4 regions of the Bacillus silvicola genome follow, and region 3 is predicted to be linked to each of the others. Evidence: riboswitches for the same ligand, from Rfam matches in the RefSeq annotation. Region 3 holds a riboswitch; each other region holds the start of a gene.

Region 1 (6,170 bases), on a different contig from region 3:
ATAGACAAGATAAAAATAAATAACATTAAACAAAAAAACCTTTACTCAAAAAGGAGTAAAGGTTTTTTACAATACAAATAAATGATTATTAAGACAGCTCTGCAAAAAATCCCAGAGGTGCCTTTCTATCAAATCGTATACCACTCCCTCGTTGAGTTTTAGCACTGTATAGCATAGGTTTTTATAACCAGCTACATTAAAAAGGGCCTTAATCCGACCGTTCCTGTTGACCCATTGGCGTCTCTCGACATTTTTGGGCAGCAGCGTTTCTCTATACAGGAGCCTCACCTAACAAAGATTATTGAATTACTTCAAAATTTAAACCAGAATTTAATATTTGTCAACTAACTTTCGATTCGATTCATAATAAATTCTTTTTTAGAGCAATGTAATTCAATTCTATTGTAATTTGAAATTCAACCTAAAAGATATAAAATTTAAATACAATTAGTTCGAAGAAACGTTATAAAATATATGAAATTTCGTATAGGAAACTTATTGTTTATGATCAATTTATAACTTTATAGCAGGAGTTGAATCTTTGGTCATACCGTACTTCAAAAGAACATTATTCAAAAATCTTATTTTATGATTAAAATCTTCTTTACTGTTTATCAAATTTATATGGTTAAACTACTCAATCAAATTATACACTACAGGCCGAAAATAAGTATCTATACGAGATGATTAAATACATTTTCTCGTATTATTTCTCAAAATTCATAAAACAATAAAAAATATAAAATTAGCAATATGCTTACTTGACAAGCAAAAAAAAAGTATTTATGCTGGCTACACGAAACAAATACATAAAATTTATATTGCTAAACCTGTTAGGTGAGGCTCCTATACAAACACAGGCTATTGCCCAAAAATGTCGAAAGACGCCAATGGGTAGAACAGGAATTGTCGGATTAAGGCTCTTCTTAAGATAGCTAAGTAATCAATTTCCATTACTTTACGTTGTATAGTGCCAAAGCTCTACTAGGGGGAGGAAAGCTTTATTTAGTCATGCCAATTTAAATCCCCCCTAGTATGTAACTAGGGGGGATTTTTGCGTAAGAAAACAGGGTGTAAGCGATAGAATCTTTCAAAACAAAAATACTATTTAGTAGTTGATGAGAACAAGATTCTACTCATTAGCAAATGTAATATTAAGTGTTAATGTAAATCAGGAGGATATTAAAATGAAAAAAATATTAAAACTCGATTATCTATTGCTCCTCCCTCTATTCATAACATGTACTTTAGGTATTATCATGATGTATAGCGCGAGCTCCATTGTTGCTGTTCAACATTACGGTTATAACAGTAGGCATTTTGTTGATTCTCAATTAACAAAGCTATTTTTAGGAACAATTGGGTTAATAGTTTGTGCTATTCTCCCATATGAAATATGGAAAAAACGAATAGTCTCTATCTGTATTATGGTTGGGGGAATTTTTTTATTAATTATGGTTTTGTGGAAAGGAAAAGTGGTAAATAATGCTCAATCATGGATCTTTGGAATACAGCCAGCTGAATTTCTTAAATTAGGAACAATACTTGTAACAGCCCGTTTTTTTGCATTACGACAAGAACAAGCTAAAAAGATTTGGCGTGGTAGCGGAAAACTTTTATTTTTTTTAGCTGCAATTTTTTTTCTAATCTATAAACAGCCAAACTTAGGATCTGCACTTTTAATATTAGGTATAGGTTTTAGCATATTTCTTTGCTCTGGAATAAATGTAAATCTATTAATTAAAAGAATTATAATCAGTTCTATTTTTTGGTTACCTTTTTTATACTTTTTAATTCAATTTAGCTTGTCAGAAGTTCAAAAGACACGTATTACTACAATTCTCAATCCCTTTGTTGATGCGCAAGGAAAAGGATATCAGCTTGTAAATTCTTTTATTGCCATTGGCTCTGGAGGAATTACTGGACGTGGATTCGGAAATAGCATTCAAAAAACCGGTTATCTTCCAGAACCACATACTGATTTTATAATGGCAATAGTTTCTGAAGAACTAGGGTTTATTGGTGTATTTATTGTATTGGCAGGGGTTTTGACTATCGTTCTTCGTTCCTTAAAAATTGCACAACTATGTGTAGATCCATTCGGAAGTTTTATAGCAATTGGTATAGGATGTATGATTGGTATGCAATCCATTGTAAATTTAGGTGGTATTACGGGACTATTTCCTCTTACGGGTACTCCATTTCCATTTGTTAGTTTTGGTGGAAGTTCTTTAATGGTCAATTTAATAGCAATAGGAATATTGCTTAATATTTCAATTTTCAATAAAATTAAGTTTAATAATTATAATATATAATTTTTATATAACTCTATTTTTCAGAGATTATAAAATTTAACCTCATTGAGCAATCTATGTTCAAATAATTTCTAATTAGGTTTTTAACTGTATGAATATTAATTTTAATACCAGAAAAGGCAGGAGCTTTTGGTGAAAACTTATTAAATAATTGTTTAATCGATGTATGTGTCTTTTCATTATATGTATTATTCATCTCAATCACATACCCTTCACCTAAAATGATTAGAAATATATTGACTTGTTATTTTTCTTATATTGAATTTAATTGGACCACTTTTGTATTGTCATGTCGCCTATAAAAAAAGAAAACTTAATTAAGTTTTCTTTTTTTGTTATTCCAAACCTGATTAGTTTTCATAAAATAAATGAATAGCTATAATTTGTCTACAATCATAGGTATGGTAATAATATGTACCAGACTCCATACACATTGCGCTTGTATAAATGTTATTATCTAATGTACCTTCTTCCGTTATTACTCCACCTTTTGGAACCTCACAATTTGATAAGATATGAAAAATGGCCGATATGCCCTCTTCTTCGTTATCTATACCTTGAATATTTTGTTTGCCATATGCTGCCCGAACAAACCTTGATGGTGGGGTGAAATCCCCAGGGAGTCCCATCGAGCCTGAACCTTGTCCAAAAGCACTTAATGGTACATTCCCCCATTGTGTTGGCACATATGGCTGCGATTTAAGACCGATATATTGTCTTAAATTTTGTAGATGCCAGTTAAACTCAGGACTATTGGTCATTACCCCAAGAGGATTATCATATATTTTTAGTCCTGCAGTTGTCGGCTCTAGTACAATACAATCTCCCCATTTATCCGCTAAAATCCAATGTAGCGGTGGAGTACCCCCTAAAACAGGTAATGGTACATCCCAAAAGGAAATACTATCTACAGAGTTCTTTAACTCTTCGACAGAATTGAATTGTGTGAGACTCCATGCCACAAAATCAAATGGAGCCAGATTCGTTTTATTTTCATCTATACTGTTACTATAACTAGCGAATCCTGGAAAATAGGGTGTTGCACATGTCATACCTGATTCATTTACTCCGTCCGCCAGGATGATCTTTTCCTTGATGGTTAATCCCCATCCCTACAACAGCTTGTTTCGCCTCGATGGTTTCACCAGTTATATTGTTCCATTGATAACTTCGAGGAACTATTATTACTTCTTGATGGAAATCTAATGTAAAATCCATCGTTCTTGCAAAAAGATGCTGACCGCTTTTTGTCTGTAATGTCAAACTGGTACACATAAAGAACACCCCTTTATTTAGTTTATTTGAATAGAAACCATTTAATTTCTATCCTTAAGTTAATAGGCATGTATCGTGACCTCTATTAATAAATATGGTTGCTAATTTTATTTCGATCTTCCTTGCACCCAAGCAGCAATATCATTTATAACATACTCAGGGATATTAGCAGGACTATAATATTCATCCGGTTTACTTAACTCCCCATCTCCTTCTGTAAAGAAGTGATTTAACTTTGGATATAGTCGATAATCAACGTTATCTCGCTCTTTTAATTGTTCTTTCCAAAGAGGAATTTCGATTTTTGATTGAACTTGATAGTCTCTTTCTCCTTGAAGAATAAGAAGCGGTGTCTTTTGTTCTTTTGACATTTCTGCTGCTTTAATTTTACGAATAGAATCCCAAAATACTGCTGATCCTAAGTAAAAATCTTTTGGAGGATTCTGACTAGAGAAATTGGGATCATTTAATAATTCAAATTGCGATTTGTAAAATTTATATTCATCCGGTTTCATTGCTCCAATGGAAAAAAGATACTCAAATTGATCTAAAACAACATCTTGGATCGTACGGGCTGGTCCTCCCATCACGATTGCCCCAGCAATATTTTGATTTTGGTCTTTTTCAATCATTTTCGGAAGCATCATTCCACCTTGACTATGACCAAGAATATAAATTTGATTCTTATCTATCATAGGTTCATTTTGAAGAAAATGAGTCACAAGAAGAGCATCATCTGTTGTCTCTTTATCAACTGTATAAAAAGGACTGGACTGTGTTTTCAATCCATGCTCATAAGTTCGTTTATTATAGCGAAGGACAGCAATTCCTTTCGAGGCAAGACCCTCAGCTAAATCGCGAAATGGTTTTAAAGCAAACGCTGTTTCATCCTGATCGCTTGCCCCAGATCCTTGAACAAGAATAACCGCTGGGAAAGGACCCTTTCCCTTCGGAACAGACAATGTTCCTGGTAATGGAAACGCACCACTTCCAACTACTACTTCTTTATCAATGAATGATTCAGGCTTACTATATGATGGACGCTCTGCAACAGGACTAAACGACATGCTAAGTTGAAAATCATCTATTTTTCCAGATGAATCTAGCCTAATTAGTAAAGGTACTGTAAATTGTTCAAAAGCTAATTTAATCTCTACATTTGTATGAACGGAATTTGTCTCTTTTTGTGTTACCTCTCCAATTCCCATAAAAGTACCTGCTTGTAATTGCACAGGGAGTCCCTTCCAATAGCTCTTCAGCCATTCTTCGGATATTATTTTCCGTAATGATCGAGAAGTTAAATCAATTGCAGATTTATAGTCTTCTGTATCCAGATAACGGATAAATGAAAGGGTAGTAGCTATAACAGGGTTTTCATCGTCAGTATTGCCTATTTTTTTTATATTTGTGCTTGTTTCCTTTAATGTCGAAATAAATTGGTGATAGAATGGATTTTTATATGTACCAGGATATAAGCTTGATTTCAATACATCCATATTCCGTCCCTCATGCAAACTTGAAGAACTCGCGAAATTTTTAGGTGAAATTACTTCCTCCGCATATGAAACTGAAGGAATAGTTATTGCACAAATGGCACTGACAAGTAATAACTTATTCCCTATTGTCTTTTTCGTGCTCATATTTATTGATTCTCCCTTCAAAATTAAGATTTTTTAATACAGCATGCCATGTTCTATAAGGAAAATTAAAATTATCAAAGAGATTAATAGTCTACTTTATGATCCCCCCTAACAGATTAAAAAGCTATTATAAACAAACTTCAATAAAAAATGCCTTCACCCTCTTTTTTTGATTGGATTTTTGAGTGACATGGAAAGACCAAGCTGAATCACATGTAGCTGACAAAAGGTATACAGATACACCAGTATCCAACAGTGAATATAAAATCTCAGTAGAAATGTTCTTTTGAATTTCTTTTTTCTTGTTATTTGATTAATAAAAAGAGAGCACTCCTCAGTAAGTGCTCTCTCGTAAAAAGTATCAGTAATTCTATTCGTAACCAATCTGCACACCATTCTCACATTCGCAATACGTATTATCTCTAAGGTGTTTTTAATGCGTAATTTCTATATAATAAAGAAAAACATTTATTAACGAGCATTTTCCAATACTTTTATTAAGTCATTTACATTTTCAATTTTCTGCTGAAATTTATCAAGTCTGGTATGTAGCAATGAAGGATTCTTATCTTCTTTTGAAATAACTTGTTTTAATTCTTGATCTAAATGATCATACGCATCAAAAAAATTATCAAATTCTACACTCACAAGTTCTTCATTTTCACGATAATATCTTTTTGCTTCTATGCGGGCTATGACAAAAAACCTGACACTTCCCCTACTAGGCCTATTTCACATATTTTACCCCCTGTGCACAATACTCTTTTATAAAATATATTTTATTCATATATCATTACCCAATATTTTTCTTCTAGCTCACCTTCTTCAATAACTTTTTTCCAGCCCATATTCTCATAAAATTTTAGTGCTTTTTGATTTTTAGAAACACACTTTAATCTTAATGGTGTATTCATCTTTTCTATGGAAGCATGAAGTAACT
Region 2 (6,170 bases), on a different contig from region 3:
GCGTTACAATATAAAAATATTATTGGAAAGCTAGTAGACTTGCCTTTTACTGATCAGAACTTAGCGTATGATAAACAAGCTGTACAACGTGTTTATGGACTAGGGATTGTAAAAGGAAATGAAAAAAATGAATTTATGCCCAAAGGTACAGCCACTCGCGGAGAAGCCGCTGCCTTTCTGAATAGAATGCTACATGTATTAAATAATGATAACAATAATACAATAGGTGTTGTTACCATAACTGGTTCTGGAGTAAATCTGCGCAAGGGACCCGGGACGGCTTATGAAGTAATTCGTAAACTAAATAAAAATGAATCATATTCTGTATATAAGGAACAAAATGGATGGTTAAGTATTGATGATGATCAATGGGTATATTATGACCCGAGTTATATCCTTTTTACTAAAAATAAATAGTGACTAAAAGACTCGTGTAAAACAGAAAGTATTCTTGTTAGCAAGAATGCTTTCTGCTTTTTTATATTTAAATTTCAAATATTGCGAGAGATTTATATAAGGAAATCTATAAATCATTTCATTTGTATAAATCTTGTTTGCACTAATAAGTAAATTAAATGTTGTGTGTTTATCTAATGTGAAAATAATGAGTTTAAAATTCATCCCTTTTCAAGATACAGATTATATCGAAAGTGAGAGGAAATCAAGTTGAAATTTTTGTTATCTATCAGACGTTTTTGTTTTAAATATTTTACTTTTACACCAATCTTCAATTATAAAGCGTCGGGACACGTGTAATAATAAAAAATTAATTTTATAGTTTAGAAAATTTAACGCATAAATTGTAAAGTTCGTTGTATGAATATAAATTAGTATACAGTTGTTTATATCTATGATTTGGGAATGGTATGATATCAAAAAATGAAGAAATAAGTTTTATTATTACTTGACAAGCTCAAAAATAGTGGATATGCTTTAACACGAAACGAACAAAAAATTTTAAATATTTATAACCTGTTAGGTGAGGCTCCTATACAAACACAGGCTATTGCCCAAAAATATCGAAAGATGCCAATGGGTAGAACAGGAATTGTCGGATTAAGGCTCTTCTTAAGATAGCTAAGTGATGAATGATTCATCCTTTACGTTGTATAGTGCCAAAACTCAACTAGGGGGGAATGAGCTTTATTTAGCTATGTCTTTTTTAAATCAACCTCCTTTAGTTGAATCACTAGGGGAGGTTTTTTATATGCAAAATTTTATTTGTAATAAATCTCTTAAAAAAGGGGGGAAAACTAATGATTGATGATATTGATCCCATATTTATTAAGAAATTTGTTTTCCCAGAAGTGGGAAAATGACTAAATAGTACTACTGTCCTTAAGGAGGAATTACGATGAAAAAATATTTACAACAATTATTAACGACAAAAGACATACACCTAGTGCGAGAACTTTTAAAAACTCAGTCCTATGATATTGCAATGGGAATGAAAGATTTTCATCATGAAGATCAGATATCTTTAATGAAATGTTTTCCTATTGAAAAAGGAGCGAAAATTCTTAGTTACCTTACTCCAGAGGAGCAATATAATATTTACACCAACTTGTCTGTGGATAAAGGGGAAAAGCTATTAGCTAGGCAATCCATTGATGACCTCGTTGATGTAATTCTTTCAATTCATCCACTTCAGGCTGAAAAATTGATACAACTTTTATCTGAAGAATCTCAACAAAAAATTAGAGATCTGCTGGTTTTTCAACCTGGAACAGCGGGCAGCCTGATGACAATTGACTATATCGCTGCCAGGGAAAATTGGAAAGTGAAAGATACGCTGTCGCATATTAGGAAAATTGGGGCAGGGGTAGAATCTATATCGTATATTTATGTTCTTGATACACGTGGACAGCTTAATGGAATTGTTTCTATTCGTGAATTATTGCTAGCATCAGATGATAAGACTCTATCATCAATAATGGCATCAGATGTTATTTCAGTTTCAGTAGACTTAGACCAACAAGAAGCTGTACAAAAGCTAATGGATTATGATTTATCCGCTATACCTGTAACAACGATGGAAAACCGGATGGTAGGTATTATAACCTTTGATGATGCAATGGATGTTTTCGAAGAAGAAGCAACCGAAGATATTCAAAAATTAGGAGGAAGTACCCCATTAGATAAGCCATATTTCGAAACCTCTATTTGGCATATATACCGTAAACGTATAGGTTGGTTATTACTTCTGTTTGTAGCAGAAGCATATACTGGTTCTGTACTTCGACATTATGAAGAAACTTTGACTCATGTAGTTGCACTGGCTTTCTTTATTCCATTGTTAATCGGAACTGGTGGAAATACAGGTACACAAGTTGTAACTACATTGGTGCGTGCTGTAGCTCTAAATGAGGTGAAATTTAAAGATATATTTCGTGTCATGAAAAAAGAGGCATTAGTAGGTGTTTTACTTGGGCTTACATTAGCCGTGGCAGCATTAATTCGTGCATACACTTTAGGCGTAGGTACTGAAGTCGCACAAGTTGTAGCTATTACAGGATTATTCATTGTTATTTGGTCGTCAATTGTTTCATCTGTATTACCTTTGATTCTAAATAAGTTAAAGCTGGATCCAGCTGTTATCTCGGGTCCGTTCATTACGACGTTAGTCGATGGGACGGGGTTAGTTCTGTACTTTACCATTGCAAAAATGCTATTAGGTTTATAAAAAATTTATGGGCCTTAATAACCCATTATATAGTTAAAACTAACTTCAAAAAAAATAAATAAAGCGTCTACACTATACTAGCGACAGACCACATTATATTCTAAAGTTTTGCTGCTAAAGAGTAAAGCTTATAAATAAATATTACTTTTTATGGTGAGAATAATACTATTTAAGTGCAATAGCGCTTCTAAATTTGATTAAAAATTCATGGTAGTTAAAAAAATGTAGTTTTAAAATTATATTTTGAAAAACAGGGGAATTTTATTGAATGGATAGGAGGTAAAGTTGTTGCGAATTAATAAAAAAAAATCTTTTTATAATCAGGAAGTACTAAGCAAAAATTATAAAATGCTAAGTGAGATTGCAAAATGTGATGTTGAGTCGACGCTAGCTTTTTTTAAAACAACGTCTCATGGACTTTCTCAGGAGGAAGCTACTAAGCGGCTTGGAGTATACGGAAAAAATAAAGTGGTTTATCAACAAAGAATCAAATGGTATATAACATTATTTAATTCTTTTAGAGGTCCGTTTATTTTTCTTTTAATCATACTAGGAATATTATCTTTTCTTACTAATGATAAAATAGGTACTATTATTGTAGGTATTATGGTGGCTTTAAGTGTGTTAATTCGGTTCATACAAGAAATTCGTTCTCAAAAGTCTATAGAAAAATTAAAAAATCTTGTATATGAAAAGGTAACTGTTCTCAGGGGGAAAAATGTTTCGTATAGGGAAAATAAGAGGGCGGTATTAGAAGAAAGTGAAAAGGTAAAAGTTATTCTTGAGGATCTTGTACCAGGAGATATTATAGAATTATCTGCTGGAAACATTGTACCTGCAGATGTACGAATTATCTCATCAGAAAATTTACTTGTAAATCAATCTTCTCTAACAGGGGAAGCATTACCCATTGAAAAATCAAATCAATATTTCCATATGTACAAAAAACGTAAAATTAGAAAAATCCAGAATTTAATTGAATTAGAAAATCTTTGTTTTATGGGAACACATATTATAAGTGGTACCGCAAAAGCGATAGTTGTATGTACTGGAACAGATACTTACTTTGGTTCAATAGCAAAGAATCAGTTTAAACTGAACAAGAAATCTGATTCTAGATTCGATAAAGGGGTAAGCAAAGTTAGCTGGCTATTAATTAAATTTATGATTATCATGACACCTATTGTTATGATGATACATGGAGTTATAAATGGGAATTGGTATGAGGCATTTTTATTCGCCTTAGCTGTAGCGATTGGACTTACTCCAGAGATGCTTCCAATGATTGTAACCGCTAATTTGGCTAAAGGTTCTATTAATATGAGTAAAAAGAAGGTACTTGTAAAACAATTATCTTCTATCCATAATCTCGGAGCTATGGATATTCTCTGTACCGATAAAACAGGCACATTGACAGAAGATAAAATGGACCTGGTATGCCATACAGATACTAATGGAGAGAAGTCGGATGAGGTTTTGAAATTAGCGTATTTAAATGGTTACTTTCATACAGCATATAAAAATGAAATTGATCTATCGGTTATGCGTTATGTAAGAGATAGTAGTAATTTTGATATATCTCAATACTCAAAAATAGATGAATGCCCATTTGATTTTGATCGAAGACGAGTTTCTATTGTAATAGAAAAAAATGCTAACGAACGAATATTGTTATGTAAAGGTGCTGTTAGAGAAGTTACATCATTTTGTAGTTATATAAAAGAAAATAATAAGATAATTCCTATTACAGATGACATTCAACGTAAAAATAAACACTTAATTGGACTCTGGCATGAACGGGGGATGCGTGTTGTTGCAGTTGCATATAAGGAGTTAAAGAGTGATAAAGTAGGGGGTTACTCTATTGATGATGAATCAGATATGACACTTGTTGGATATGTAGGTTTTTTAAATCCACCCAAACAATCTGCTATCGCTGCACTTCATACTCTACAAAAGAAAGGAGTACAAGTAAAAATTTTAACTGGTGATAATGAGTCCGTTACAAGAAATATATGTAGGAAAATGGGCTTGTATATAGGAGAACCAGTACTTGGTTATGAAATTGATAGTCTTCCTGATAAGGTATTAGTAAAACTTGCTAGTAATACGAGTGTGTTTGCAAAATTAAATCCTAGTCAAAAATTCCGTATTATTAAGGCACTACAAATGAATGGGAATACAGTTGGGTTTATGGGAGATGGAATTAACGATGTGTTTGCTTTAAAGCAGTCTGATGTTGGTATATCTATCCATACAGCAGATGATATTGTTAAAGAGTGTTCAGATATTATACTTATAGAAAAGAACTTATATGTATTAGAAGATGCTATTGTGGAAGGTCGTACAACGTTTGGGAATATATTGAAGTATATTAAGGTGACAGCAAGTTCAAATTTTGGAAATGTATTAAGTTTATTAATTGCTAGTGCCTTTATTCCTTTTCTTCCAATGCTACCAATTCAGATATTATGTCAGAACTTACTATATAATCTATCCCAACTTTCAATTCCATGGGATAAAGTAGACAATGAATTTTTAGTAAAACCAAGAAGTTGGGATAAGAAAGATTTATTTCGCTTTATCATTTTTATTGGGCCGGTAAGTAGTATTTTTGATATAACCATTTTTATTGTAATGTGGAATATATTTGGTGCAAATATTCCTGAAATGCAATCCTTATTTCAAACGGGTTGGTTCGTAGTAGGATTATTAACACAATTATTGATTGTGCATATGATTCGAACTCAACATATTCCTTTCCTACAAAGTACGGCTGCTAGACCTGTTTTAATACTTACAGGCTTAGTTATGATTATAGGAATTTCCCTTCCATTTACCAGGTTAAGTACTCAAATTGGCTTAACTCCACTTCCGTTGTATTATTTCCCGTGGTTATTTGGAATTTTAACAATATATGCTCTAGTTACTGAAATTATAAAGAGAATATACATCAGGAAGTTTAATCGATGGCTTTAAAACTAAAACATTTTGTTGTAGTTCATTGTACGTTGAAAAGGCGGAGTCTCTTTGGAGACTCCGCCTTTTCGTTATATCATGAATTACAGGAATTACTAGTAGCCTCATAATATTTCCTCATATATTCATGCCGCTGTTTATCTCTTGAGAAATTTTGCACCTTCACACAAATTGAGGGGGAAGTTTTCTTGGCTAAAAATAATCTAGATAGTTTAATTTCTAATTGTTCCTGTATCTTTTATTTTAACGTGTGTATTCACACGTATTTTAGCTTTTGAAAAAGCGCGCAACCAATCTTCCTTTACCTTTTTCCATTCTTTATATTCAAAAGCTCTAGCGTGTAATGATAAACCAATTGGATCAATTTTATTTCTCTGCATATCCTGTAACATGCCTTGTAATTTTTTGTTGAACTCTTCCTGGATTTCATGTTCCAATCTACCTATATTCTTATTACCATGTAAACGAGTTTTAGTTAAGTTTCCGTTGGTTTTTTCAATTAAGGATA
Region 3 (6,170 bases):
CTTTTTCTTCTACTTTATCATGGCTTCTTATATAATAGAAATATAATTTATAAAGGGGAGTGCAAAGGTGACAAAAACAAAATGGTTAGTAGGCGGTGTCTTAACGTCTCTAATGACAGGCACTTTATTTGGCTGCGCGCAAGATATTCCCCCAAAGCCGAATGATAATAGTTGTTCTGATTGGGATTGGGATGATGAACTGGGTGTATGGCAGTGTGAAGATAGTAGTTCTGGTTATAGAGGACATTACTTTTATGGTGGTAAATACTATCAAAATAAATCCACTTTCAAAAATTCATCAGAGTTTAAATCTTATCAATCTTCGTCAGAATTTAAAGGTGGAATTGGAAGCGGTTCAAAGGGTGGATTTGGAGGCTAAAATATGTCGCAATACATAAAGAGACGAAAAGAATTTTATTCGAATTATCCAAATTTCTGGTCGGATTTATATGAAAGTGAGTATAGTTTGTTTCATGTTTTTCCAATAACAGAGCAAACTATGAAACAGTTGCAAGTAGCGACTGAACGAATGGGGGAAATATTTTTTAAGACTGCTAGAATTCTTCGGAGTTTATCTGACGAGCAGCTGCTAGAATTTGGTTTTCCACCTACAAGCTTGCCTTTTATTAGGTTGAAAGGACTGTATCCTGAATCTGTTATTTCACGATTTGATTTTGCCTTAACAGATGATAATTGTATTAAAATGCTTGAGTTTAATAGTGATACACCAACTTTTATTGTAGAATGCTTTCAAATGAATGGGAAAGTTTGTGAAGAACTAGGCTATGATAACCCAAATGTAAATGACGAGCGTTTACTGTCTTCTGGTATTACAAAGGCTGTAATGGAAGCAACAAAAGGGATAGAGACTCCAAATGTCGTTTTTACCTCTCATCATGAACATATAGAAGATTGGAATACGACTATGTATTTGAGTCAGTTATGTCGAGTTGAAAATAAAGTGATGCCAATGTCGGAGCTTAGAATTACTGATGATGCTTTAGTAGATGGAGATGGTGTACGAATCGATGTTTTGTATCGTCAAACATATCCGATTGAAGATTTGATTGAAGATCAAGATCCGGAAACAGGGGATTTGGTAGGAGTGGAACTTTTGCAACTTGTGAAAGAAGGAAAGCTTTTTATTATAAATCCTATATCAGCTTTTTTACTTCAACCTAAATCAATTCAATGTCTTATTTGGGGACTAGCAGAAGAAGGTGCTTTTTACACAAGTGAGGAACAACAGTGGATTAAAGAATACATGTTACCTACATATTTAGAGCCGGATTTATTTTTGGAAAAGAATTCTTTCGTTCAAAAACCTTCGTTTGGTAGGGAAGGGGATACGATTACGATTCGTGATAAAGACGCAAGTATTATAATTCGAAATGTGCATGAAACATATAAAACGTCACTACCGATATTTCAAGAATATACAGAGCTTCCAGTAGTTGTTCTGGAAACTGAAAAAGGGATTGAAGAGCTCTCATATGTATTTGGGGCGTTTTTAATTGCTGGAAAAGCGAGCGGTATCGGTATACGTGCTGGAGGAAAAATTACAGGGAATGAATCTTATTATTTACCGGTAGGTATTAAGAAGGGGGAAAATAAATGATTAATTTTTTACTATATTTAGGAGTATCACTTGCACTGTTATCTATCGGCCTTTTTCTTATGGAAGTAACAACGAAAGTGAAAGAGTTCAAGTTAATGGCTCAAGGAAACAAAGCGGTAAGCTATGTACTTGGAGGAAGAGTACTTGGGCTAGCTATCGTTTTATATTCAACAGCTGCTAATTCTATTTCACTTTTGGATATGGTTTCGTGGGGAGCAGTTGGGATATTAGCACAGATTGTTGTATTTTATTTAGCAGAATGGCTTACACCACGTTTTAACATTAATGAAAGCCTCGAAGAAGATAATCAAGCAGTCGGTCTATTCCTTATGTTTTTATCACTTTCAATCGGAGTTGTAATTGCTGGTTGTGTAACATATTAAAACCCTTACGTTTTAACGTAAGGATTTTATTTTTTATGTGCTAATTTTTTGCAATATATGTTCAAATAATTTATCCCGCTATTTGTGGGCAGTAAAACTTCTACTTCAAAATTCAGCTGGAGCAAAGAAGTTAGTTGGGAGATTAACTGCCCGTAAAAGCTCGATTGGAGAGGGCTAATAATCAGTGGGGGATGAACAAAACTCCCACTGATTAAAGTTTCACTTTATGTAGTCGAATGCGTATTAGTGTACTCTACAAGAGGTAGTTGTTGTAATAAGGAAAAGTTTCCATACAAAGTGTTGACATCTATTTTAAATAAGAGTAACATTTTCTATGTAATGAAAATAAGTCTCTGTTAGGTGAGGCTCCTGTATAGAGAAATGCTACTGCCCAAAAATGTCGAGAGACGCCAATGGGTCAACAGGAATGATCGAATTAAGGTTTTTCTTAACGTAGCTGGTAATGAACCTATGCTATACAGTGCTAAAACTCGGTGAGGGAGAGGTCCGTAGATTTCTAATTATATTAGGAATCGTTTATTTGTGTATGCAATGACCTTTGCTCTCTTATGAGTAAAGGTCTTTTTTGTTACAAAGCTATGACTAATTTCATAGTATAGATTATAACTAAAAAATAAATGAGGAGGTGAGGAGCATGTCAAATTCTGACTCGGTTCCGTTACCCATATGCTTCAAATCAAAAATATATGATGTAGGCAGGAAACGACTTGTTCCTCCCTTTATATTTATCATAATGTAGCGTTTATTTGAGTATTCCAGCGCTAGACACTTTCACGCTAAAGTGGATAAATTGAGAAACAAAGCGTTTCTTCCTATGGTATAAAGGAGGAGACGATAATATGTTATATGCAAACAAAACTGTGGGTAACACGTCATATAAACTAAGTAAAAAATCAATAAAAGAACAAATAATGCTCCAAAAAAATAAAGATTTATTAATTGAAATTGCAACGAGAGATGTAAAATCTGTATTTGCGTATTTTAAAACAACAAGAGACGGACTATCTGTGAAAGAAGCACAAAAACGAATTCAAGTATACGGCCGAAATGAATTAATTTCAAAAAGAGCGCGTATTGCGGAAGTGATGATAAAGCTAAGTGAAATGATTCCAGGTCTTTCAAAACAAAATGCACGTGATGAATTACAATGTGAAACAGTTACTGTTTCTAGAGTAGAAGCATCTAGCCTAACAGGGCTAAACAATGAATTGAAAATGATGAAGCTACCAGTACAAGAGCTTGTACCTGGGGATATGATTTTTCTTTCAGAGGGCGATACAGTACCAGCAGATGTACGTATTATTTATGCAAATGATTTATTAGTGAATGAATCTATGCTGACAGGAAACGATGCTAGTATTGAGAAATTTGAAAGCTGCTATCATCTAGAACGTAAACGATTTATTCCATTAAAACGGATGAAAGACTATAATCCACTTGAACTTGAAAATGTATGTTTCAAAGGTACGTATATTGTTGGGGGAACTGCAAAAGCTGTAGTTGTTTCGACAGGTAAAAATACGTATTCAGGAATACTTCATACTTGTTGTGGTAGAACGTCTTAATTTGTTAATGATGCTAAATATAAAAAAACAATGTATAATAGACAAAGTTGAACAAAAACGTAGAATGGTAATCTATATATAACCTTACGTGATAACGTGAGGTTATTATTTTTTGTTAGTAGGAGAGGTATTATGAAAAAAGTATTATTAGTTGATGGTATGGCACTATTATTTCGTGCTTTTTACGCAACAAGTGTCTACGGACAATTTATGAAGAGACAAGATGGTACCCCAACGAATGGGATTCATGGTTATATGAAACATTTATTAACGGCAACACAAGCAATTGAGCCAACACACATTGTAACGTGCTGGGATATGGGAAGTACGACATTTAGAACAGAATCGTTCTCGAATTATAAAGCAAATCGTGCAGCACCGCCGGAAGAATTAATTCCACAATTTGATTTAGTGCAAGAAATGACTGCGAAATTATCTATTCCAGTCATCGGTATGAAAGGTTATGAAGCTGATGATTGTATCGGTACACTTGCAAAACAATATTGTAACGAAGCGGAAGTTTATATTTTAACTGGAGATACAGATCTACTGCAACTTGTTGAAAAGAACGTTACAGTTATGCTTCTTCGTAAAGGAATTGGAAATTATGAGTATTATACACCGGAGAAAATCATGGAAGAGAAAGGTGTAGAACCTTGGCAAATTGTCCATGCAAAAGCATTCATGGGAGATACAAGTGATAATTATCCAGGTGTAAAAGGTATTGGTGAAAAAACAGCGTATAAGCTTATTCAAGAACATGGTACAGTATCGGCAGTACTAGAAAATATAGCATCATTAACGAAAGCACAGCGTACAAAAATTGAAAGTGATTTAGAGAACTTAAATATCTCTTTACAATTAGCGCAAATTCATTGTGAAGTTCCAATTTCATGCTCGTTAGAAGAAGGGGTGCACACAATGGATGAAGAAAAACTACGATTCGTTTGCAACGAAATGAACTGGGGAAGACCTGAAATATTAATTAATATGCTTTAAAAGGTATGGAAAGGTAGATCAAATACATTTTTGATCTACCTTTCTTTTTTTGTTCACAAAGTTGTCAGAAAATAAACTCGATATTCATATGAAGTTCAAATAGATTTCACAACAATCAATTATTATAAGAACACACAGATAATTTCTTATCTTTTATATAAACCATCCCCCAAGGAGGAAAATAAACATGCGAAAAAAAGTGAGAAAATCCTTTAAACAATTATTAACTGAAAATAAACAATCATTATTAAGTAATAAAGAGAATATGAAAGAGATAGAAGAACGAATTGAGAAACGACATGTAGCATATAGTTGTTCTAATAATTGAATGAAGATTGATTTATAACACCCCTTCACAAAGTGAAGGGGTGTTATAGTGTAGTGAGAAGGGACAAAGAAGGGAGAGCTATTGTGTGAATGTAGTGGAGAAGCTTGGAGAAAATAATATATCATGTCTTATTAGTCTATCGGAAAGGATAGGCTGGGATTATAGTTTAGAAGAAATCGACACCATTTTAAGTTCAGGTATCGTATATGGCATGCGGAATGGAAAGGGAGAAGTAATTGCTAGTGCAGCAATTATATTATATGAAGGGGCATTAGCGTCTATCGGAATGGTGATTGTACATCCAGATTATAAAGGAAGAGGGCTCGGAAAAACGATAATAGATTCATGCGTTAAGAGCGTATCAACTCATACTCCAATTATGCTAATTGCTACGGATGAAGGAAAGCCTTTATATGAAAAGCTAGGATTCAGAGCGGTGAGTTATGTTTCTAAATACATATGTAATGTGTATAATGAATTTCATAAATATGAAACAAATGAAGAGTATATCATTAACTATGAAGAGCAAGATTTTGAAGATATAGTACAAATAGATGAAGGTGCATTTGGAGCAAATCGTAAAGAATTTTTAAGGTATAGAATTACACAGAGTGAACAATGTGTAGTTATTAAAGATAGAAAGAAAAAAATTATAGGTTATGGTCTAAGTATACAAACACCAGAAAATAAAATAATAGGACCAATCGTTGCTAAAAATGACACAATGGCAATGGGAATTGTTCATTCTTTAGCAAAAGGACATATTGGAAAATTAAGAATTGATGTACCAGAAGGAAAGAAAGATTTCATGAAAGAATTAGAGATTACTGGTTTTAAAAAGGCTAATACACCACCAATTATGATGAAAAATAGCGATGAATTATTAAAAAGGAATAATGAGCTATATAGTATTGCGGCACAAATTTTTGGATGAAAAAAGAATCCTTTTCACGTAAGGATTCTTTTTTAGGTAATTTAATCACGATATTGGTCATGAGTAGGTTGAAAGAGGTCTTCCTCGATATCCCTCACCATAGAAAAATGATCGACGTTATAATGCCCATGTAAAGTTTTATTATGATGACCAATAATTTGCTCTGCAGACAATACGTCAGAATCAGTTGTGGAATGACCATTTTTAATTAATGTAACGTCAAATCCTTGTACAGTAGCTGTTCTAACTGCGGTGTCAATGCAATGTTCTGTTTTACATCCACCTATAACAATATGATTAATTTTTTCTTCTTTTAAAAGTT
Region 4 (6,170 bases), on a different contig from region 3:
TTTGCTATTTGTACCACTCGTATGTCGTCTGACTTATATAACAGTTTTTCTAAATAATCGGTAATATGTATTTTTATCCTATATCTTCACATCATTAAAACTTTCTGTTTCATCCAATATAGACATAAAATGATAACAGTTTTATTTTAATTTTTTTTAGAAATAAAAAAATGGCAACTTTTCGTCACCATTTTTTCACACCATTATTATCTTTCTACTGGAAATAATTTCAAATCCATAGCTATTTCTGTATTTGAAAATAGCTCTCTTGCCTCTTTCAATAATTCCTTATATGTATCCCCTTGATAACGAGAACTAATATGAGTCAATATTAATCGTTTTGCATTTGCCTGAAGTGCAATACTCGCAGCTTGCTTAGATGTGGAATGAAAATAATCATACGCTTGTTGTTCATCTTCTGCCGCAAAAGTTGCTTCATGAACAAGTACGTCAGCGTCTTGTGCCAGCTCTCTACTCGCTTCACAATATCTTGTATCACCTAAAATAGTAATGATTCTTCCCTTTTGAGGCGGACCAATAAAATCTTTTCCATTTAGTATCGTACCATTTTCTAATTCAACTACTTCTCCATCTTTTAAACGTTTAAAGAGTGGACCGGGTTTCACACCCATCTCCAGCAATTTATCGACTAAAAGAGCACCCTGTATATCTTTCTCTACAATACGATACCCAAAACATTCAATACCATGTGACAATCTTTTCGTTTCCACATAAAATTCATTATCTTCAAACACAGTACCTTCTTCTGTTATCTCAACAACTTCAAGTGGGTATTTCACATGTGTCGTACTTACTGATAATGCCACTTCAATAAATTGTTTAATTCCTTTTGGCCCATACACTGTTAAAGGTGTAGTCCCTCCTTGAAACGAACGGCTTCCTAATAAACCAGGCAATCCAAAAATATGATCACCATGTAAATGCGTAATAAATATTTTTTCAATGCGGCGTGGACGTACTGATGTATGTAATATTTGATGTTGCGTCGCCTCGCCACAATCAAATAACCAAGTCTGTCCTCGTTCTTCTAGCAATTGCAGAGCAATCGCTGAAACATTCCTTCCTTTCGAAGGAACACCTGCACCAGTTCCTAAAAATACAAATTCCACTTTCTTTCCTCCAGCTCTTTATATAATCTACCTTTCATCTTACGGAATGTTATTTCAAATGGCAAATTGAATTTACATAACCAATCATCTAGACAACTATATAACACGAACGTTATACTCGAAAAACTTAGCAACCGTTCGTGTTTTATGTTAAAATGATTATACTACATTTTAAGGGAGCGTTTTATTATGAAAGAAGCATTTCGTTTACAAACTGATTTTTCATCTTCATTTGATCGCTGGGTAAGTTCTTTCGTGTCTGATCACCCAGCACAATTAGAATGGACGACTTTGAAAGAATTAATCCATGAATATACAACAACACATACAAATGATTCGTTACCAACATATATTTCTTCAGCTTTAACATATTACGCACAACGCGTTTCAACTACAAACAGTTCAGAGATTGTTATTTTTGAAAACCCTACAATCTCGTAATCTAAAATAAAAAAGCACTGATTACAGTGCTTTTTTATTTATATCCATTAAAGTATTTATTTTCCCACCTTATTCCCCCCAAAAAAACTCCTCTTATTTCTTACTATATAGCCATCATGAATCTATTTAATTTTTCAAAAAAAGATATTGACACTACAAATCTACAGTGCTAATATTCAACTTGTAATTGAATATGGTCTCTGTTAGGTGAGGCTCCTGTATAGAGAAACGCTGCTGCCCAAAAATGTCGAGAGACGCCAATGGGTCAACAGGAAAGGTCGGAATGAAGGCCTTTTTTAACGTAGCTGGTTTCAGTACCTATGCTATACAGTGCTAAAACTCAACGAGGGAGAGGTGCGTATGTTTTGTCATACACAAAAACTGTTTTTATCTATGTTTAATAACAGTCTTTGTTGTTGACTCTTTTTGACTGCGAATTCAGACCTTTACTCGTTTTGAGTAAAGGTCTTTTTTATATCTTTATGCACCTTACTATGAAACAAACATAGCATATTCAGAAACTATTAAATTGTACGGAGGTGAGGAACAGTGGCAAGTGATGATTCGGCCCAGATACCCATATGTTTTACGTTAATATTTCACCATGTAGGTAGGAAAGAAGCTGTTCCTCCCAATTTTAAATAGTCGAGTAACAGATTGTTTCCTCCTTCATGAAAGAGGAGGAACTACCGATGTTAAATTTACAAAGACAAGAAACGAAGCATGCTTACGATCAAGATAGCATGAAAGCAAATAACGAATTATTAGTGGAAGTTGCAACACAGGATGTATACTCTGCGTTAAAACTCTTAGAAACAACACAAGATGGACTCTCTAAACAAGAAGCGTCTCGTAGACTTTCTTTATATGGTCCGAACGAAATCGCTCATAATAAAACATTGCCGTGGTACATTCAATTTCTGCTGGCATTTAAAAATCCATTTATTTTTGTTTTATTAGCTCTTGGAGCACTCTCTTTTTTCACAGATGACATACAAGGAACAATTGTCGTATCTGTAATGGTACTGCTAAGTGCAACGATTCGCTTTCTACAAGAATTCCGCTCTCAGAAAGCGGCAGATAAGTTAAAGGCTATGGTTCGAACAACCGCGAGTGTCTTTAGAATAGATGGATTTATACATGAAACAAAAAACGTAACGAATTTAAATCGAAATTATACAATAGAAATTCCAATTGAAGAACTTGTTCCTGGCGATATTATTTCACTTTCAGCCGGTGACATCGTTCCAGCTGATGTGCGTATTTTATCGGCTAAAGATTTATTTGTTAATCAGTCTTCCTTAACCGGAGAAGCACTTCCTGTAGAAAAATACGAAAACTGCTACCATACGGAAAATAAACATATATTACCGAAAAACATGAAAAAAAATTACAATCCGCTCGATATGGAAAACCTTTGCTTTATGGGTACAAATATTGTTAGCGGTAGCGCAAAAGCTGTTGTTGTTTCAACTAGTACGGATACGTATTTCGGCTCTTTAGCAAATAAGGTTATCGGAAAACGTGCAGAAACAAGCTTTGATAAAGGCGTGAACAAAGTAAGTTGGCTCTTAATCACATTCATGCTTATTATGGCACCCATCGTCCTTCTCATTAATGGATTCACAAAAGGAGATTGGCAAGAAGCTTTCTTCTTTGCTATTGCCGTTGCAGTTGGTCTTACACCTGAAATGTTACCAATGATTGTAACTGCTAATTTGGCTAAGGGTGCCGTGAACATGTCCAAACAAAAAGTAATTGTAAAACAGCTAAACTCAATTCAAAATTTAGGTGCTATGAACATCCTTTGCACGGATAAAACTGGAACTTTAACAGAAGATAAAGTCGTCCTTGTTCGTCATTTAGATCCTAATGGAAATGAATGCAATCGCGTCTTACAATTTGCGTATTTAAATAGCTTCTACCAAACTGGATTGAAAAATCTAATAGATAAAGCTGTCATTGAACATACAGAGGAAAACCATAAGTTTGATCCATCAACTTTTCAAAAGCTAGATGAAATTCCATTCGATTTCGCTCGTCGCCGCATGTCTGTTATCGTGAAAGATATTTCAGGTGAACAGACAATGGTTTGTAAAGGTGCCGTAGAAGAAATTTTATCAATTTGTAATTACACTGAAGTGGATGGGCAAATTGTCCCTCTTACTGAAGAAATGAGAGCAAATGTAAAACATCTTAGCGAAACTTTAAACAGTGAAGGAATGCGTGTCATTGCTGTAGCATACAAGAAAGATAACAAACCTTATCATAAAGCTTATGCAGTACAAGATGAATCCGCTATGATCCTTACTGGATATATCGGCTTTTTAGATCCGCCTAAACCATCTGCTGCTTCTGCAATTCAAGCATTGCATAAACACGGCGTACAAGTGAAAATCTTAACGGGCGATAACGAAATTGTTACAAGAAAGGTTTGTAAAGAAGTGGGATTAAATATAGGTGAGCCTGTCCTCGGTTACGAAATTGATTCTTTACCAGATAAAGCATTAGCGAAACTGGCAGAAGAAACAACAGTGTTCGCAAAACTAAATCCAATGCAAAAGTCCCGCATCATTCGTGTATTGCAAGGTAATGGTCATACTGTAGGTTATATGGGGGATGGTATTAACGATGCCGTTGCACTACGTGATGCTGATGTTGGAATATCTGTTGATACTGCTACTGACATTGCAAAAGAATCTTCCGATATTATTCTACTTGAAAAAAGTTTAACTATATTAGAAGCAGGTATTTTAGAAGGACGCACTACTTTCGGCAATATTTTAAAATATATAAAAATGACAGCTAGCTCTAACTTCGGAAATGTATTTAGTGTATTAGTGGCAAGTGCTTTCATTCCATTCTTACCGATGCTTGCAATTCATCTATTAATTCAAAACTTACTTTATGATATTTCACAGCTTTCAATTCCATGGGATAAAATGGATAAGGAATTTTTAGAGAAGCCTAGAAAATGGGATACTGCAAACTTGCGTAACTTCATTATTTGCATCGGTCCAATTAGCTCTATATTCGATATTATCACATTCGTTGTCATGTGGAATGTATTCGGTGCAAATACACCTGGAGAACAATCACTATTCCAATCTGGTTGGTTTGTCGTTGGGCTACTAACTCAAACATTAATTGTCCATATGATCAGAACACAGAAAATTCCGTTCATTCAAAGTACAGCATCAATACCAGTTCTTTTATTAACCGCTTGTATTATGGCAATCGGAATTTATATTCCATTCTCACCACTTGGTGCAGCAATTGGTTTACAAGCATTACCACTAAGCTACTTCCCTTGGTTAGTAGGAATATTATTAGGTTATGCTTTCTTAACACAATTCCTGAAAAAACTTTATATTAAAAAATTTCATAGCTGGTTGTAAAAATGAGAATGAGTGGGTATTTCTCACTCATTCTTAAAAAACATAACACATACTTATATGTATGGAGGTGACCATGATGGTATGGTATGACATTGTATTAAGATTATTTATCGCAATTATTGTAGGAGCTTGCATCGGAATGGAAAGACAATGGAGACACCGGATGGCTGGGCTGCGGACAAACGCTCTCGTATCACTTGGTGCCTGTATATTTGTTTTATTATCTGTCATGCTTGATCATGATGCTAGCCCCTCACGTATTGCTGCTCAAGTCGTTAGTGGGATTGGTTTTTTAGGAGGCGGTGTGATTATCCGTGACGGTTTTAGTATTAGAGGTTTAAATACGGCAGCAACTTTATGGTGCGCAGCTGCTGTCGGTACTCTTACAGGCGCTGGTTTTCTCGTTGCAGCTATATTAGGTGCAGCCGGCGTTTTACTAGCAAATATACTACTTCGCCCAATCGCTCTCTTTATGAATAAAAAATCAAAAGAAGAATCACCTGAACAAACAAACTACTTCCTTTCTCTTACTTGTTCAGAAGAAAATGAAGCACATATTCGTTTTTTACTTATGCATATGGTAAGTACAGAAGGTCTCGGTTTAAAAGAGTTATATAGTGAAGATGTAGATTCTAATCAAAAAGTCTGTATACAGGCTACATTACATTGCAAGACAAATGCGGCTATCTTAATTGAAAAAATAGTAAGTAGAATGTTATTAGAATCTGGCGTTACTGCTGCTGGGTGGAAGACCTCTTTAGATTTAGAAGCGAGTTAAATATGAAAGGTGCCATGATATTTACTGCTTCATGACACCTTCTACATAAACTTATTTTCTAACTTTTGTTGAAACGACTTCTCTTGCTTACGCAGTAGTTGACTACCTCTCTGTAAAAGCGGTGTTCCATACTTATCATTAATTTGATCAATGACAGCAAGTAACGGTTCTTTTTTCGCATCCTCTTCAAATGAAAACAAATCTAATTGTTTCACCGATTCTGTCTTCCACTCTATTTCAGTAGCTGTAACACCTAGTAAACGAACGGAATCACCGTCCCAATGTTGCTTCCACAAACGGGATGCAGCTTGAAAAATATCGCATTCTTCCCAAATCGCATTTTTCAATTGCTTACTCCGTGTTACTGTTCGCCTATCATGGTATTTAATCATAATTTGTATATTATAGCTGACAAGGGTTCGC

The links. A riboswitch is a leader RNA that binds a small molecule or an ion and turns the genes downstream of it on or off. The one in region 3 is predicted to bind magnesium.
Region 1: it holds a riboswitch for magnesium, as region 3 does, so the genes downstream of both, ACP6L7_RS33850 (FtsW/RodA/SpoVE family cell cycle protein) here and ACP6L7_RS04315 (P-type ATPase actuator domain-containing protein) in region 3, are expected to answer to the same signal.
Region 2: it holds a riboswitch for magnesium, as region 3 does, so the genes downstream of both, mgtE (magnesium transporter) here and ACP6L7_RS04315 (P-type ATPase actuator domain-containing protein) in region 3, are expected to answer to the same signal.
Region 4: it holds a riboswitch for magnesium, as region 3 does, so the genes downstream of both, mgtA (magnesium-translocating P-type ATPase) here and ACP6L7_RS04315 (P-type ATPase actuator domain-containing protein) in region 3, are expected to answer to the same signal.

What each region holds. Positions count from the first base shown of each region.
Region 1 covers NZ_JBNGVC010000017.1:476,735-482,904, reverse strand. Annotated here, with positions in the region: M-box (ykoK) riboswitch at 136-303, opposite strand; M-box (ykoK) riboswitch at 823-999, shown strand; gene ACP6L7_RS33850 (FtsW/RodA/SpoVE family cell cycle protein) at 1,188-2,315, shown strand; partial or broken gene ACP6L7_RS33845 (serine hydrolase) at 2,422-2,511, opposite strand; partial or broken gene ACP6L7_RS33840 (choloylglycine hydrolase family protein) at 2,669-3,590, opposite strand; gene ACP6L7_RS33835 (alpha/beta hydrolase) at 3,698-5,230, opposite strand; partial or broken gene ACP6L7_RS33830 (hypothetical protein) at 5,702-5,917, opposite strand; gene ACP6L7_RS33825 (GNAT family N-acetyltransferase) at 6,010-6,170, opposite strand, start outside.
Region 2 covers NZ_JBNGVC010000017.1:71,272-77,441, reverse strand. Annotated here, with positions in the region: gene ACP6L7_RS31850 (S-layer homology domain-containing protein) at 1-417, shown strand, start outside; M-box (ykoK) riboswitch at 965-1,141, shown strand; gene mgtE (magnesium transporter) at 1,355-2,683, shown strand; gene mgtA (magnesium-translocating P-type ATPase) at 2,969-5,662, shown strand; gene ACP6L7_RS31835 (Ger(x)C family spore germination protein) at 5,875-6,170, opposite strand, start outside.
Region 3 covers NZ_JBNGVC010000001.1:822,674-828,843, reverse strand. Annotated here, with positions in the region: gene ACP6L7_RS04330 (hypothetical protein) at 68-379, shown strand; gene ACP6L7_RS04325 (glutathionylspermidine synthase family protein) at 383-1,618, shown strand; gene ACP6L7_RS04320 (DUF350 domain-containing protein) at 1,615-2,001, shown strand; M-box (ykoK) riboswitch at 2,347-2,512, shown strand; gene ACP6L7_RS04315 (P-type ATPase actuator domain-containing protein) at 2,862-3,587, shown strand; gene ACP6L7_RS04310 (5'-3' exonuclease) at 3,720-4,586, shown strand; gene ACP6L7_RS04305 (FbpB family small basic protein) at 4,774-4,914, shown strand; gene ACP6L7_RS04300 (GNAT family N-acetyltransferase) at 5,000-5,848, shown strand; gene ACP6L7_RS04295 (isochorismatase family protein) at 5,890-6,170, opposite strand, start outside.
Region 4 covers NZ_JBNGVC010000012.1:1,097,492-1,103,661, forward strand. Annotated here, with positions in the region: gene rnz (ribonuclease Z) at 207-1,130, opposite strand; gene ACP6L7_RS17575 (DUF3932 family protein) at 1,320-1,571, shown strand; M-box (ykoK) riboswitch at 1,764-1,931, shown strand; gene mgtA (magnesium-translocating P-type ATPase) at 2,264-4,969, shown strand; gene ACP6L7_RS17585 (MgtC/SapB family protein) at 5,046-5,747, shown strand; gene ACP6L7_RS17590 (DNA polymerase IV) at 5,789-6,170, opposite strand, start outside.